2 regions of the Paeniglutamicibacter sp. ZC-3 genome follow, and region 2 is predicted to be linked to the other one. Evidence: predicted binding sites of a transcription regulator. Region 2 holds the regulator's gene; the other holds the start of a gene.
The links. Region 2 encodes HspR, which represses chaperone genes until heat shock. Its sites were predicted from a motif close to AAGTTGAGTCNNNNNGACTCAACTT; they were not measured.
Positions count from the first base shown of each region.

Region 1 (6,305 bases), on a different contig from region 2:
GACGTATCCCGGAGGGGCGCCGACCAGCCGCGAGACCGTGTGGCGCTCGCCGAACTCGCTCATGTCGAAGCGCACCATGGCGGACTCGTCGCCGAAGAGCGAGGCCGCCAGCGCCTTGGCCAGCTCGGTCTTGCCCACGCCCGTGGGGCCCAGGAAGAGGAAGCTGCCGACCGGGCGGTTTTCGTCGCCCATCCCGGTGCGGGAGCGGCGAACCGCCTTGGCAACGGCAGCCACAGCATCGTCCTGCCCGACGACCCTGTCGTGGAGCTCGTCCTCCAGACGGGCCAGGCGTTCCTTGTCGTCCTCCGTCAGCCGCGCGGCGGGGATGCCGGTGGCGCGGGCGATGACCTCGGCGATCTGGGCTTCGTCGACCACCGCGTCGGCGGTGCCGGTGCCGGACTCCTCGGTCTCGGCCAGCCGGGCAGAGATTTCCTCGGCCTCGTCGCGCAAACGCGAAGCGTCCTCGTAGCGTTCCTCTGCCACCGCGCGGTCCTTGGCGGCTGCGAGTTCGGCTATCCGCGACTTCAGCGCCACGGTGTCGATGCCCGGTCCGCGCTTGAGGCCCAGCCGGGCACCCGCGGTATCGATCAGGTCGATGGCCTTGTCCGGCAGGAACCTGTCGGTCACGTAGCGGGCCGACATTTCCACCGCGGCGCGGATCGCCTCGTCGGTGTAGGTGACCCGGTGGTGCTGCGCGTACCTTTCCTTCAATCCGTGCAGGATCGTTACGGCGTCCTCAATGGAGGGCTCGCCGATGGTCACAGGCTGGAAGCGGCGTTCCAAGGCGGGATCCTTCTCGACCTTGCGGTATTCGGCCAGCGTGGTGGCGCCGATGAGGTGAAGTTCGCCGCGGGCCAGCCGTGGCTTGAGGATGTTGCCGGCATCCATGGAGCCCTCGCCGCCTGAGCCGGCGCCCACCACGGTGTGCAGCTCGTCGATGAAGACGATCACTTCCCCGTCCTGCGCGGCGATCTCGTCCATGGTCTGGGTCAGGCGCTCCTCGAAGTCGCCGCGGTAGCGGGTGCCGGCGACCATGGCCGGCAAGTCGAGCGCGATGATGCGCTTGCCTGCCAGCTGATCCGGCACCTCGCCGGCGACGATGGCGCGGGCGAGGCCCTCGACAACGGCGGTTTTCCCGACGCCGGCCTCGCCGATCAGCACCGGGTTGTTCTTCGTGCGCCGGGCCAGGATCTCGATGGTCTGCTCGATCTCCTGCGTGCGGCCGATCACCGGGTCCAGCCCGTCCTCGGCGGCCCGGGCGGTCAGGTCCATGCCGAATTTCTCCAGCAGTGGCGTCTCACCCTTGGCGGGCTGGTTGGCCTCGGCGGATTTCCGCTGGGTCGGAGATGAACCGGAGCGTTGTTGTTCGGCACCCTCGGCGGCGGCCTGCAGGGTCTGCGGAGTGACTCCGGCGGCGCCGAGCACCTGCCCGGCCGGGGATTCGGTGTTGAGCACGAACGCCAGGAACAGGTGTTCGGGATCGATGTAGGTTGAGCCGAAGGCGCGGGCGACCTGGTAGGCGTCGAGCAGGGCGCGCTGGGCCGATGGGGTCAGCGCGGGAGCGGATTCGGAGTGTCGCGGCCCGGATTCGGGCAAGCGCTGTTCGGCGTCGCGGGCAATCGCTCCGGCGTCGGCCCCGGAGCGGCGCAGGGCCTCGTCGACGGGCTCGATCTCGAGCATCACGCGCAGCAAGTGCAGCGCGTCGATGTCGGTGTGGCCGTGTTCAACGGCGAATTGCGCGGCACGGGTCAGTACCTCGTGCGTGTGGCGGCTGAGCAGTCGGGTGATGTCGACGGGGCGCCCGAAGCGGCTGGTGCGCTGGCCTTGCAGGTAGCGCGCCAGGAAATCCTCGAAAGAGCCGTTGCCGGCGCCGGATGGGCCAAAGAATGCTGGCATGTTTCCTCCTATTGGATACTTGAGTGCTCTTGGCTCAAGTTAACGCGGATGCCAACAGGATATTCCCGGGCATGATTCCGGCGGGGCAATGTTCGCCGACGGCGAGATGCCGGGGGCGACGGCCTGGAGATGCTTTCAGCACGGCAGCACGGAATATGCCTGCTTCAGGGTGTCACCAGCCGCTTGCCCTTCAGGCAAGCGGCTGGTGGGGGACGGTGGTCCTTCTTGCCCGAGGCGTGGAGGTGCCAGTGTTCCCTTTTCCGCACGCCGAGACGCAGGCAGGTGATAGTCCTGTCCATCAACAAGGACTTCGCCGCGGCCACAATGTTCCCGTTAAGGAAGAAGGTCCAACCCAGGATGGATTTGCGGGTCTTCACCTACTGAACCTGCCGCATTATCCGCAACTGGTTGAAGGCGTGGTGATCCGCAATGGAGGGAATCAGCCCGACGACCGGCTTGGACTGCACCATCCGCGCCGCCGCAGAGCCCGGGCCCACCGTCTACTTGATCACATTTAAGCTACCGTCCCGGGGGAGCTCCTGACTATTGCCATCCAGATGGAATCCGGGCTGCTGGCGCAGCCCTACTATGACGCCATCCGACCGGGCTCCTAGTCACCATGGAAAGGGCCGGAAGTCCGCACTTGTGCGGGTATACGGGATCGAGGTAGCGAGAGCCATCGACCGGTGTCGGCATCCACGTATTTGTCCGCCGCATGGATTGATAACGGAATTGTAACTTTTGTATTTACCCTCGTAGGGTTTTACATCGGGTCGCATCTAGGCAACCCAGTCCCGATCCGGTTCGCCCAACCCTACCGGCGGATCGCGGAGTAAAAATTCCCGGTAGGGGCGGAGGACCCAATCAACCGATCCTGGTCTTGCACCATGGATCTCGGGGTGAAGTTGAGTCCACCTTGGTGGGCTCGGCCGAGTTAATCTCATGACTCGAATCCGACAGCTAACTTCGCAGGCGATACATGAGAGGTAATCATTTGACCCAGCACCATAATTCCGCGCGCCGCCGCGCGTCCGGCCCCGTTGATGCCAAGCCCGCCAACGCTTCCATGGAGCAAATCGCGAACGGCGAAAACACTTCCCGGCGGTCGGGCCGCCGCGCACTCGGCGCGGTCCCGGATTCCGCGCAATCCCCGAATGACACGGAGTATGCCGGCCGCCGATTCGTGGCAAGCCTCCGCTATGGAGCGGCCCCGGACGCTTCATCCATGGCCGCCGCCGAAGTCCCTTCCGCATCTGGTGCACAGTCGGTGCCCCTGCCGATGCCTGCGGAAGCCGGCAAACTGGACAGCGTTCGGAAGTTCGCCCCCCGGAACCGGCGCCCCCGCCTCGGGTTGGCGCACAAGCTCGCAGCAGTCGCCGCCGTGTCCGCCCTGGCATTCGCTGCCGCCCCCGCGCAGGAGGCCGAGGAGGTTGCCCCAGAGCCCCAGCGCGTCGCCCAGACCGCCGTCGCGGATGTCAAAGCCCCGGCCAGCGACAAGCTCACGGTCGATCGCGCCTCGGTGACCAGCAAGTTCATCAAGGTGGAAAAGAAGGAAAAGAAGCCGGCCCCTGTCACGACCGTTGCCGCCGCAAAGGTCGCCAAGGACGCCAAGCCGGCGCCCGCCGCCACCGCTGACACCGGAAAAGTCACCAAGCTCGCCCAGCCGGTGGACAGCATCCGGTTGACGTCGCGCTTTGGTTTCCGCAAGAACCCGACCGGTCCGGGGTACATGAACCACAACGGCCTGGACTACGCAGTTCCCATGGGTACGCCGATCAAGGCAAGCGCCGCCGGCACCGTCGTGCAGGCCGAATGGGCCGGCCACTCCGGCAACCGCGTCAAAATCGACCACGGCAACGGGCTGGAAACCAGCTACAACCACAACTCGGCCCTCAAGGTGTCCGTGGGACAAAAGGTCGGGCGCGGCGAGGTCGTCGCCCTGGCTGGCAGCACGGGCAACTCAACAGGCCCCCACCTGCACCTCGAGGTCATCGTCAACGGCAAGTGGGTCAATCCCGAGGGCTGGCTATAACGGCCAGGACTCGCCGATTTTTGGCGGACTTCATTTCGTATACCTCGAGAAGGCGTCCTGCAAAGCTGAAACGATCCAGATCACCACGGCAATGACCGCAAGAACGCCCACGATTCTCCCTACGCGGCCGCTTCCGAGCATCCAAGAATGTGTTGCTCGTCACGGCCGTGTGGGGAATCGAGATGCCCATTGCGTGGTTGACATTGATTGACGCATCAAGCAGCACCCCCCGAAAAAACAGGAGACTTCCTCTTATGGCAACCACCGTCCTGACCCTCGTCGGTTCCCTCCGCAACGGTTCCACCAACCAGCAGCTGGCCGAGGCCACCGTCGCGAACGCCCCTGAGGGCGTTGAGGTAAACCTTTACGCCGGCATCGAGGACATTCCGTTCTACAACGAGGACATCGACGTCGAGGGACAGGTTCCGGCTGCTGCCGTCGCGCTGCGCGAAGCCGCCGGTGCGGCCGACGCCCTGCTGCTGGTTTCCCCCGAGTACAACGGCACCATGCCTGCAGTGCTGAAGAACGCCATCGACTGGCTTTCCCGCCCGATGGGCGCCGGTGCCGTCTTCGGCAAGCCCGCCGCCGTCATCGGCACCGCCTACGGCCAGTTCGGTGGCGTGTGGGCCCAGGACGAGGCCCGCAAGGCCGTCGGCATCGCCGGCGCCACCGTGCTGGAAGACGTCAAGCTCTCCATCCCGGGTTCGCTGGTCCGCTTCGCCGAGACCCACCCGATGGACGACGCAGAGGTTGTCGGCCAGGTTTCGGCAGTGCTCGAGGGCATCCGCGCCGCCGCCGAAAGCAACTAGTCCAGAAATGGCATTGACCCTTCGGGGTCGAAGAGTGCACCTGTGGCCGGTACCTGTTTCGGGTGCCGGCCACAAGCGTCTGCTGCGGCGGCACATGGCTAGTATTGGCACATGAACGACGTGATGACGCTGCGCTTCCTGGCCGCACCGACCGATGTTTCCGAAGACGGGCTCACGGTCCAGGCCGGGCGCGTGCTCGAGTGGATCGACAAGGCCGGCTACGCCTGCGCCGTCGGCTACTCCGGGGGGTACTGCGTCACCGCCTACGTCGGGAACGTCCACTTCACCCGGCCCATCGAAAACGGCGACCTGATCGAGGTCACCGCCCGGATCGTGCACACCGGGCGCAGCAGCATGCAGGTGGTGGTCACCGTCGACGCCGCCGACGTGCGCGAACGCGTCTTCAAGCCCGCCATGGACTGCATCCTGGTCTTCGTGGCAATGGACGAGCAACGCCGCGCCAAGGTGGTCCCGCCCTGGAAGCCGGCCGATGCCGCAGCGGCCCAACTGGCACATGGGGCGGCCGACCGCGTGGCCGCGCGCGCCGAGATCCGCCAGGCCATGCTGGCGCAGGAGTACACGGAGGCCGGCACCGCGCCTCGCGAGAAGTTCAGGTTCCTGGCCTCCCCGACGGACGTGAACTGGGGAGGGAACGCACACGGCGGGATCGTGATGCGCTGGATCGACGAGGTCGCCCGGGCCTGCGCCATGGGGTGGTGCGGGGATGATGCGGTGGCCGTCTATTCCGGGGGCATCCACTTCACCAATCCCATCCACATCGGCGACGTCGTCGAGCTCGAGGCGCGGCTGATCCACACCGGACCGCATTCCATGCACATCGCCGTGCACGTGCGCGCCCGGGACCCCCGCGAAACTCAGTGGCGCGACACCACCCAGTGCATGACCATCTTCGTCGCCCGTGACGAGTCCGGCCGCGCTTCCGCGGTGCGGCAGCTGGTGCCCGTCAGCGAGGAGGACCGGCGGCTGGACGCACACGCCGTGGACCTGGTCCGGCGGCGGGCGGAACTGAGCCCCCTGCGATTCGCCACGGAGCGGGTGTACTGAGCCGGCGGCAAATACCGTACGGGGCAGGTGCGGCCGGGCATCGGACGGTGCCCGCGGTTGCCGGCAGGGCGGTGCCCTGGAGATCCCCGCCCCGTTTACGATTCCGGCGAATGCGTGTGGTCGCCGCGCGCCCGAAGCGAGGCAACCTCCACGGTGTCCAACCTCGGATGCATATGGTCCCCATCCCGGACCACCCCGGTGACCCAGCTGATTTCCAGTCCGTCGCCGGTGGCCTCAATGATGGCCAGGCAATTGTCGAACCACGGCCCCTTGATGCCGCTCCAGGCAAACGGGGGGTTGGGCACGTGCGCCTGGCTCGCCATCCAGGCCCCGAAGGGGACCGCGGGACCCAGCGCCAAGGCTGCGGCAAAGTACCGCAGGAACCGGGGCAGCGGGTTGCGGATCGGGGAACACACGGCCTGCAGGATTCTGCTGCCGCCCTGTCGTTCGACTTCGGAAACGTAGGAAAAGTGCACATCCCCGGAGAGGAACGTGACGGTCTG
Region 1 is NZ_JAOYTG010000018.1:46,917-53,221, forward strand. It holds gene OIU93_RS16210 (ATP-dependent Clp protease ATP-binding subunit) at 1-1,896, opposite strand, end outside; cyclic di-AMP (ydaO/yuaA leader) riboswitch at 2,694-2,887, shown strand; gene OIU93_RS16215 (M23 family metallopeptidase) at 3,122-3,928, shown strand; gene OIU93_RS16220 (NAD(P)H-dependent oxidoreductase) at 4,183-4,737, shown strand; gene OIU93_RS16225 (acyl-CoA thioesterase) at 4,849-5,802, shown strand; gene OIU93_RS16230 (alkaline phosphatase D family protein) at 5,898-6,305, opposite strand, start outside.
Region 1: a site for HspR is predicted at 1,913-1,937, ahead of OIU93_RS16210 (ATP-dependent Clp protease ATP-binding subunit). Genes of this name have one in related genera too.

Region 2 (6,305 bases):
TGACATGATCTTCCAGGCCGTCGTCCCATCCGCGACGTTGCTGCGCCCGCCTTGCGGTGCGTGCCATTCCATCAGCGACAGGCCCGCGGGCGCCCCCGGGGTCTCTTTGGATGTCGACACGTTTGGCTGGAAACACCGCAACACTGCCGCCGTACCGAGGATCCTTTCCGGTTTGCGCTCCAAGGAGTACGCCTTTGTCGCCATCACCGAGCTCATGGGCCCCGCGGGGCTTGGTGCCGGTGAGACCTACGCCCGCGCCGCGGCGGGAGAAGCCCGGCCAGTGGAAGTCCGGGAAAGTGGGACACTGAAGTTCGCTACCCTTAACTACATGAGCATTCCCCCAGAACGCAAGGCGCCGGTCAGCGGCCGCGCCGTCGACGACCTCAGCTTTTACCAAACCGAACCAGTGTCGTTTGTCCGCCGCGGCAGCCGCTTGCACGGGCGCCGCGCCGATGCCTGGGAACGCACTGCGCAAAAGTACATCATCGAGCCACCCCGCAACCAGGCCGACACGTCTGTGGCCGAAGGCTACGAATTCGACCAGCAGGCCCTCTACGGCCGTACGGCACCGCTCATTGTCGAGATCGGTTCGGGTCTGGGCGAGGCAATGGCATTTGCCGCCAGCGAGAACCGCGACAAGGACTTCCTGGCAGTGGAGGTCTACCGGCCCGGACTGGCTGCGCTCATGGTCCGGGTGGAAAACAACGAACTGACAAACGTGCGTGCGGTGCAGGCCAACGCCCCGGAGGTCCTGGACTCCATGCTCCCGGCAACCTCGGCCGACGAGATCTGGGTGTTCTTCTCCGATCCGTGGCACAAGATCCGCCACCACAAGCGCCGACTCATCAAGGACACCTTCGTCCAGAAGCTCGAACGTGTCCTGATTCCCGGAGGCGTTGTCCGTCTTGCGACCGACTGGTCCAACTATGCCGAGCAGATACGGGATGTCTTCGACGCTGCCCCTGCATTCACCAACCTCCACCCGGGCGAGTTGTCCGGCGAAGACAGCAACCTCACCAGGGTCCGCCGCCTCGGCCTGGAAAACGAGGACCGGGATCCCGGCTTCACGGATGGGCGCGGTGGCTGGGCCCCGCGCTTTGAGGGCCGCACGCTGACCAGCTTCGAGGGCAAGGCGTTGAAGGCCGGTCGGCTAATCTTCGACCTGGCATACCGCAAGGATCTTTAGGACCAGCGCCATGCCGGGGCGGTGCGGGGTTTGGGCCCTGCACCGCCCTCCCGTGTTTAAGGCAGGGGTGCCTGTCCGGTGGTGATCAGCGCCAGGTTCCGCAGCGAAAGCGTGTCGGGATCCCGATAACCCCTCGTCGAGGACGGCTTGTCGTCCCGGAATTGGGAGGTATTGTGGCCCTGGGCCGCGTGCAACCCCAGCCCCGGCTTCGGTCCGACGTTGAATTCATGGCCAGCAAGCAATTTGCGACCCGAGAAGGTGCGCCCCAGCCATGCCAGGTAGTCCCCCTCGGCGATCGCCTCGTAGATGTTGGCCGATGGCACGTTGAGGCGGCCCGGATCCCGCGAAAAGTGCCGGGGAATCCCGGCCGAACCGATCATGGCCAGCGCCTGGGCCCCAAGCCCGCGCCCGGATTCCGCGTCCAGCACCTGTGCCGCAAGGGTCGCCGCATAGGAGTGTGCCTCCACCGCCATGTGCGGCTTGTCGGGACGCAGCCGGACGAAAGTAGCCAGGTCCTGGCCCAGCCGTTGCAGCCCGCGCCGCGCCGCGGTGTTCAGCAGTGCGCCGGTTAGGTTCGGTGTTCGATATCCCAGCCAGGCCACGACCGCGGGTTCGGCGACCCCTACCTTTTGTTGTTCCAGGTATAGCTGTCCGGCCTCCCGCACGCTGCCCCACAACGCGTTGCGTGCCCGGATCCCTGTCCCCGAGAGCTGGAAGGTGACGTGGGTGGCGGTGTCCAGGTCGCCCACGGCGACGGCCGCCAGTGGTTCCCTGGCGGAGAGATCAAGGTACAGCAGGTGGCGGGACGGAATGGCCGGGTCCATGGACCCTCGGCGCAAGGCATGGGCGGTGCCGTCCAGGCCCTGGCGATGGGACGTGCCCAGCCGGCCGCGGATCGCGCACAACGCCTCGAACCGGTCGTGGGCAGCGGCGGAGAGCTGCGCATAGCTCTCACCCGAAGTCAGTGGCGAATCATCGCTGCTGTTCATGGAAGCTGCTTGCCCCGCGGCTTCCACACCACCACGGCTTGGCTGCGGCCGCGCGGCCGTTGGCCCCGTGCCAGCGACACCACGTCGCCGGTGCTGCCGGCGGCAAAGACGCGTCCGAGTCCGGACGCCTGGCGGGCGCTGCGCAGGGCGAAGACCTCGTTGCTCAGTTCACCGACCCTCGATCTCAGTGCGGCAACCTGGTTTTCCAGGGCCATGATGCGCTTGATGCCCTCCAGGGACACCCCGTCCTTGGAGAGCCGCTGGATTTCCCGCAGCAAGTCCACATCGTGTTCGGAGTACCTGCGCTGCTTGCCGCCTTGGCGGGAGGGCGAAACCAGACCCAGCCGGTCGTATTGGCGCAGCGTCTGGGGGTGCATGTCGGCCAGGTCGGCCGCCACAGAAATGACGAAGATCGGCCTTAGTCTGTCATTGCCCATGATCCCTGCCTTTCAATTATTGTCATCCACCGTAGCCAATTTCCTGGCATTGCGAAGCGCCCCGTGCCGCTGTCGGGCGGCACGGGGCGATCGATAACTAGAGAATTGCACGCGAGAGCAGGCTCTCGCGTGGGTTCTCCGCCTTGGTGGCCTCGGCGAAGGCCTCGACGGCCGCCTTGGCTTCCTTGGAAAGGTTCTGCGGAACCACCACATCCAGGGTGACCAGCAGGTCGCCCGTGACCTTGGAGGTGTTCACCCCGCGCCCCTTTAGGCGCAAGGTGCGGCCATTCGAGGAGCCAGCCGGGACCTTTAGCTTGACGGTCTCGCCGGTCAGCGTGGGAATCTCGATCTGCCCGCCCAGGGCGGCCTCGTCGAAGGTCACCGGCACGTGGATCCGGATGTTGTTGTCTTCGCGGATAAAGACCGGGTGCGGCTTGACGTTGACCTTGACGATCAGGTCGCCGGCACCGGCGGAGCCGGGCGAACCCTTGCCGCGGACTCGGACCGATTGCCCGTCCTTGATCCCGGCTGGAATCCGCACGTCGATGACCTCGCCATTGGCCTCGCGCAGGCCGATGGTGGTTCCCTTCATGGAACCGGCAAAGGAGATCGTGGTGCTTGCAGTTCGGTCGGCGCCCTTGCGAGGTGCCTGTTGTCCGAAGCCGCCAAACCCTCCGCCGCCGCCAAAGAGGTCGGCAAAGTCGGGTGGGACTTGGCCGCCGCGTCGGCTGCCCCCGCCTCCGCTGTTGAAGAGGTTGGAGAAGACATCCTCGAAGCCGCCGTTGCCCGGTGCCCCGCCGTGGCCCCCTGCGCTGAATCGCGCCCCCGAGCCCATGGCACGGATGGCGTCGTACTGCTGGCGGTCCTCGGGATCCGAAAGCACCGAATGGGCCTCGGTGATGTCCTTGAACCTTCGTTCGGACTCGGCATCCCCGGAGTTGGTGTCCGGATGGTATTTCCGCGCCATCTTCCGGTATGCCTTTTTGATGTCCGCGTCGCTGGCGTCCTTGGAGACGCCAAGAATCGTGTAAAAATCCTTGTCGACCCAGTCCTGGCTTGCCACTGGGCGCCTCCTTTGCTGTAAAAATCCTTGTGGCTCACCCGCCGCTCAATCGTGGCAGGGAGAAATCCGTGATGTTGGATCCACCAAGTATGCGGCGGATCGCTGGTTCCATCTCTGGAACCATTGCGAGCCGCCGCACCTTGGTGGGGGGTGCGGCACCTGCATTGCTGCAGGTGCCGCGTGTTGGTGCCTACTCCCCGAGGGAGACGATCACCTGGGCTGCGCGAAGGATGCGGTCACCCTTCTTGAACCCGGGGCGAAGCACCTGCGCCACATGGTCCGCCGAGATCTCCGCATTCGGCTGCTGGATCAGTGCCTCGTGGACGTTCGGGTCGAACGCCACGCCGGCCTCGGCGATGCGCTCCAGGCCGAGGCCCTCGAGCACCGCGTCGAGCTTGTTGGCGATCGAAGCGAACGGCCCGTCGACCAGGTCCCCGTGCAGGCGAGCCGCGTCGATGTCGTCGAGTACCGGCAGCAGGTTGGTAAAGACCGACTGCACGGCGTTTTCGCGTGCCACGTCCCGGTCGCGCTCTACGCGCTTGCGGTAGTTGACGTATTCGGCCTGCAGGCGCAACAGGTCCTCGCGCAATTCGGCTTCCTTGTCGCTGGCCGGGGTTTGATCCCCGGCCTCGCCGCCGGCCTCATTGAGGATGGCTTCTGCCTGGCTCAACGCGTCGCCCGAGTCATGGGCTTCGTCAACGGGAGTGACCTCTTCGTGTGAGGTGGCCTCGTCGTGATTTTCCTCTGACATGGTCGATGCGCCCCTTTACTTCTTGACGTTTTCGTCGTCTTCGTCGATGACCTCGGCGTCAACGATGTCTTCCTCGGCGTTCGGTGCCTCGGCGTCGTCGGCTGCTGCGCCTTCGCTCTGTGCCTGCGAGTAGATGGCCTCGCCCAGCTTGGTCTGCGAAGCCTGCAGCTTCTCGAACGCGGTCTTGACCTCGTCGTCGTTGTCCTGCTTCTCAAGGGCTGCCTTCAAGGCGTCGACGTCGGCCTGGACCTCGGTCTTGACCTCTTCCGGCAACTTGTCCTCGTTGTCCTTGATGAGCTTGTCAACGGAGTAGGCTGCCTGCTCGGCCGCGTTGCGGGTCTCGGCTGCCTCGCGGCGGCTCTTGTCCTCGGAGGCGTGCTCCTCGGCTTCGCGGACCATGCGCTCGATGTCGTCCTTGGACAGCGCGGTGCCGCCGGTGATGGTCATCGACTGCTCGACTCCGGTGCCCTTGTCCTTGGCCGAGACGTGGACGATGCCGTTGGCGTCGATGTCGAAGGTGACCTCGACCTGCGGGATGCCGCGCGGTGCCGGCGCAATGCCGGTCAGCTCGAAGGTGCCCAGCGGCTTGTTGTCGCGGGTGAACTCGCGCTCGCCCTGGAAGACCTGGATGGAAACCGAAGGCTGGTTGTCCTCGGCGGTCGTGAAGGTCTCCGAACGCTTGGTCGGGATCGCGGTGTTGCGCTCGATCAGCTTGGTCATCACACCGCCCTTGGTCTCGATGCCCAGGGACAGCGGGGTGACGTCGATGAGCAGAACGTCCTTGCGCTCGCCCTTCAGCACGCCGGCCTGAAGTGCGGCGCCAACGGCGACGACCTCATCCGGGTTCACGCCCTTGTTGGCGTCCTTGCCGGCCAGCTCCTTGACCAGGTCAACGACTGCGGGCATGCGGGTCGAGCCGCCAACGAGGATCACGTGGGCGATCTCGGAGACCTTCACGCCGGCTTCGGCGATAACGTCCTTGAACGGCTTGCGGGTGCGCTCGAGCAGGTCGTTGGTCAGTTCCTGGAACTTGGCGCGGGACAGGTGCTCGTCCAGGTGGACCGGACCGTCGGCGGTGACCGAGAGGTACTGGAGGGAGATGTTGGTGGAGGTGGCCGAGGAGAGTTCCTTCTTGGCCTGCTCCGCTGCTTCCTTCAGGCGCTGCAGGGCGATCTTGTCCTTGGACAGGTCGGCACCCTTCTGCTTGGCCTGGGCCAGCAGCCAGTCAACGACACGCTGGTCCCAGTCATCGCCGCCGAGGCGGTTGTCGCCCGAGGTGGCGCGCACCTGGATGGTGGAGAAGTCGTCTTCGTCCTTGCCGACTTCCAGCAGGGAGACGTCGAAGGTTCCGCCGCCGAGGTCGAAGACCAGGATGAGCTCGTCTTCCTTGCCCTTGTCCAGGCCGTAGGCCAGTGCTGCTGCGGTCGGCTCGTTGACGATGCGCAGGACGTTCAGGCCCGCGATCTCGCCGGCTTCCTTGGTGGCCTGGCGCTCGGCGTCGTTGAAGTAGGCCGGGACGGTGATGACAGCGTCGGTGACCTTTTCGCCCAGGTAGGACTCGGCGTCGGTCTTCAGCTTCATCAGCGTACGTGCAGAGATTTCCTGCGCGGTGTACTTCTTGTCGTCGATCGAGACGTTCCAGTCGGTGCCCATGTGGCGCTTGACCGAGGCAATGGTGCGATCGATGTTGTTCACGGCCTGGCGCTTGGCGATGTCGCCAACCAAGACCTCGCCGCTCTTGGCGAAGGCAACAACCGACGGAGTGGTGCGGTTGCCTTCGGCGTTGGCGATGACGGTGGGCTCGCCACCTTCGAGGACGGATACAACGGAGTTGGTGGTTCCGAGGTCAATACCTACGGCACGAGACATGGGATGCTCC
Region 2 is NZ_JAOYTG010000011.1:13,548-19,852, reverse strand. It holds gene trmB (tRNA (guanosine(46)-N7)-methyltransferase TrmB) at 1-1,186, shown strand, start outside; gene OIU93_RS12355 (alpha/beta hydrolase family protein) at 1,243-2,175, opposite strand; gene OIU93_RS12350 (heat shock protein transcriptional repressor HspR) at 2,172-2,612, opposite strand; gene OIU93_RS12345 (DnaJ C-terminal domain-containing protein) at 2,710-3,675, opposite strand; gene OIU93_RS12340 (nucleotide exchange factor GrpE) at 3,866-4,426, opposite strand; gene dnaK (molecular chaperone DnaK) at 4,442-6,295, opposite strand.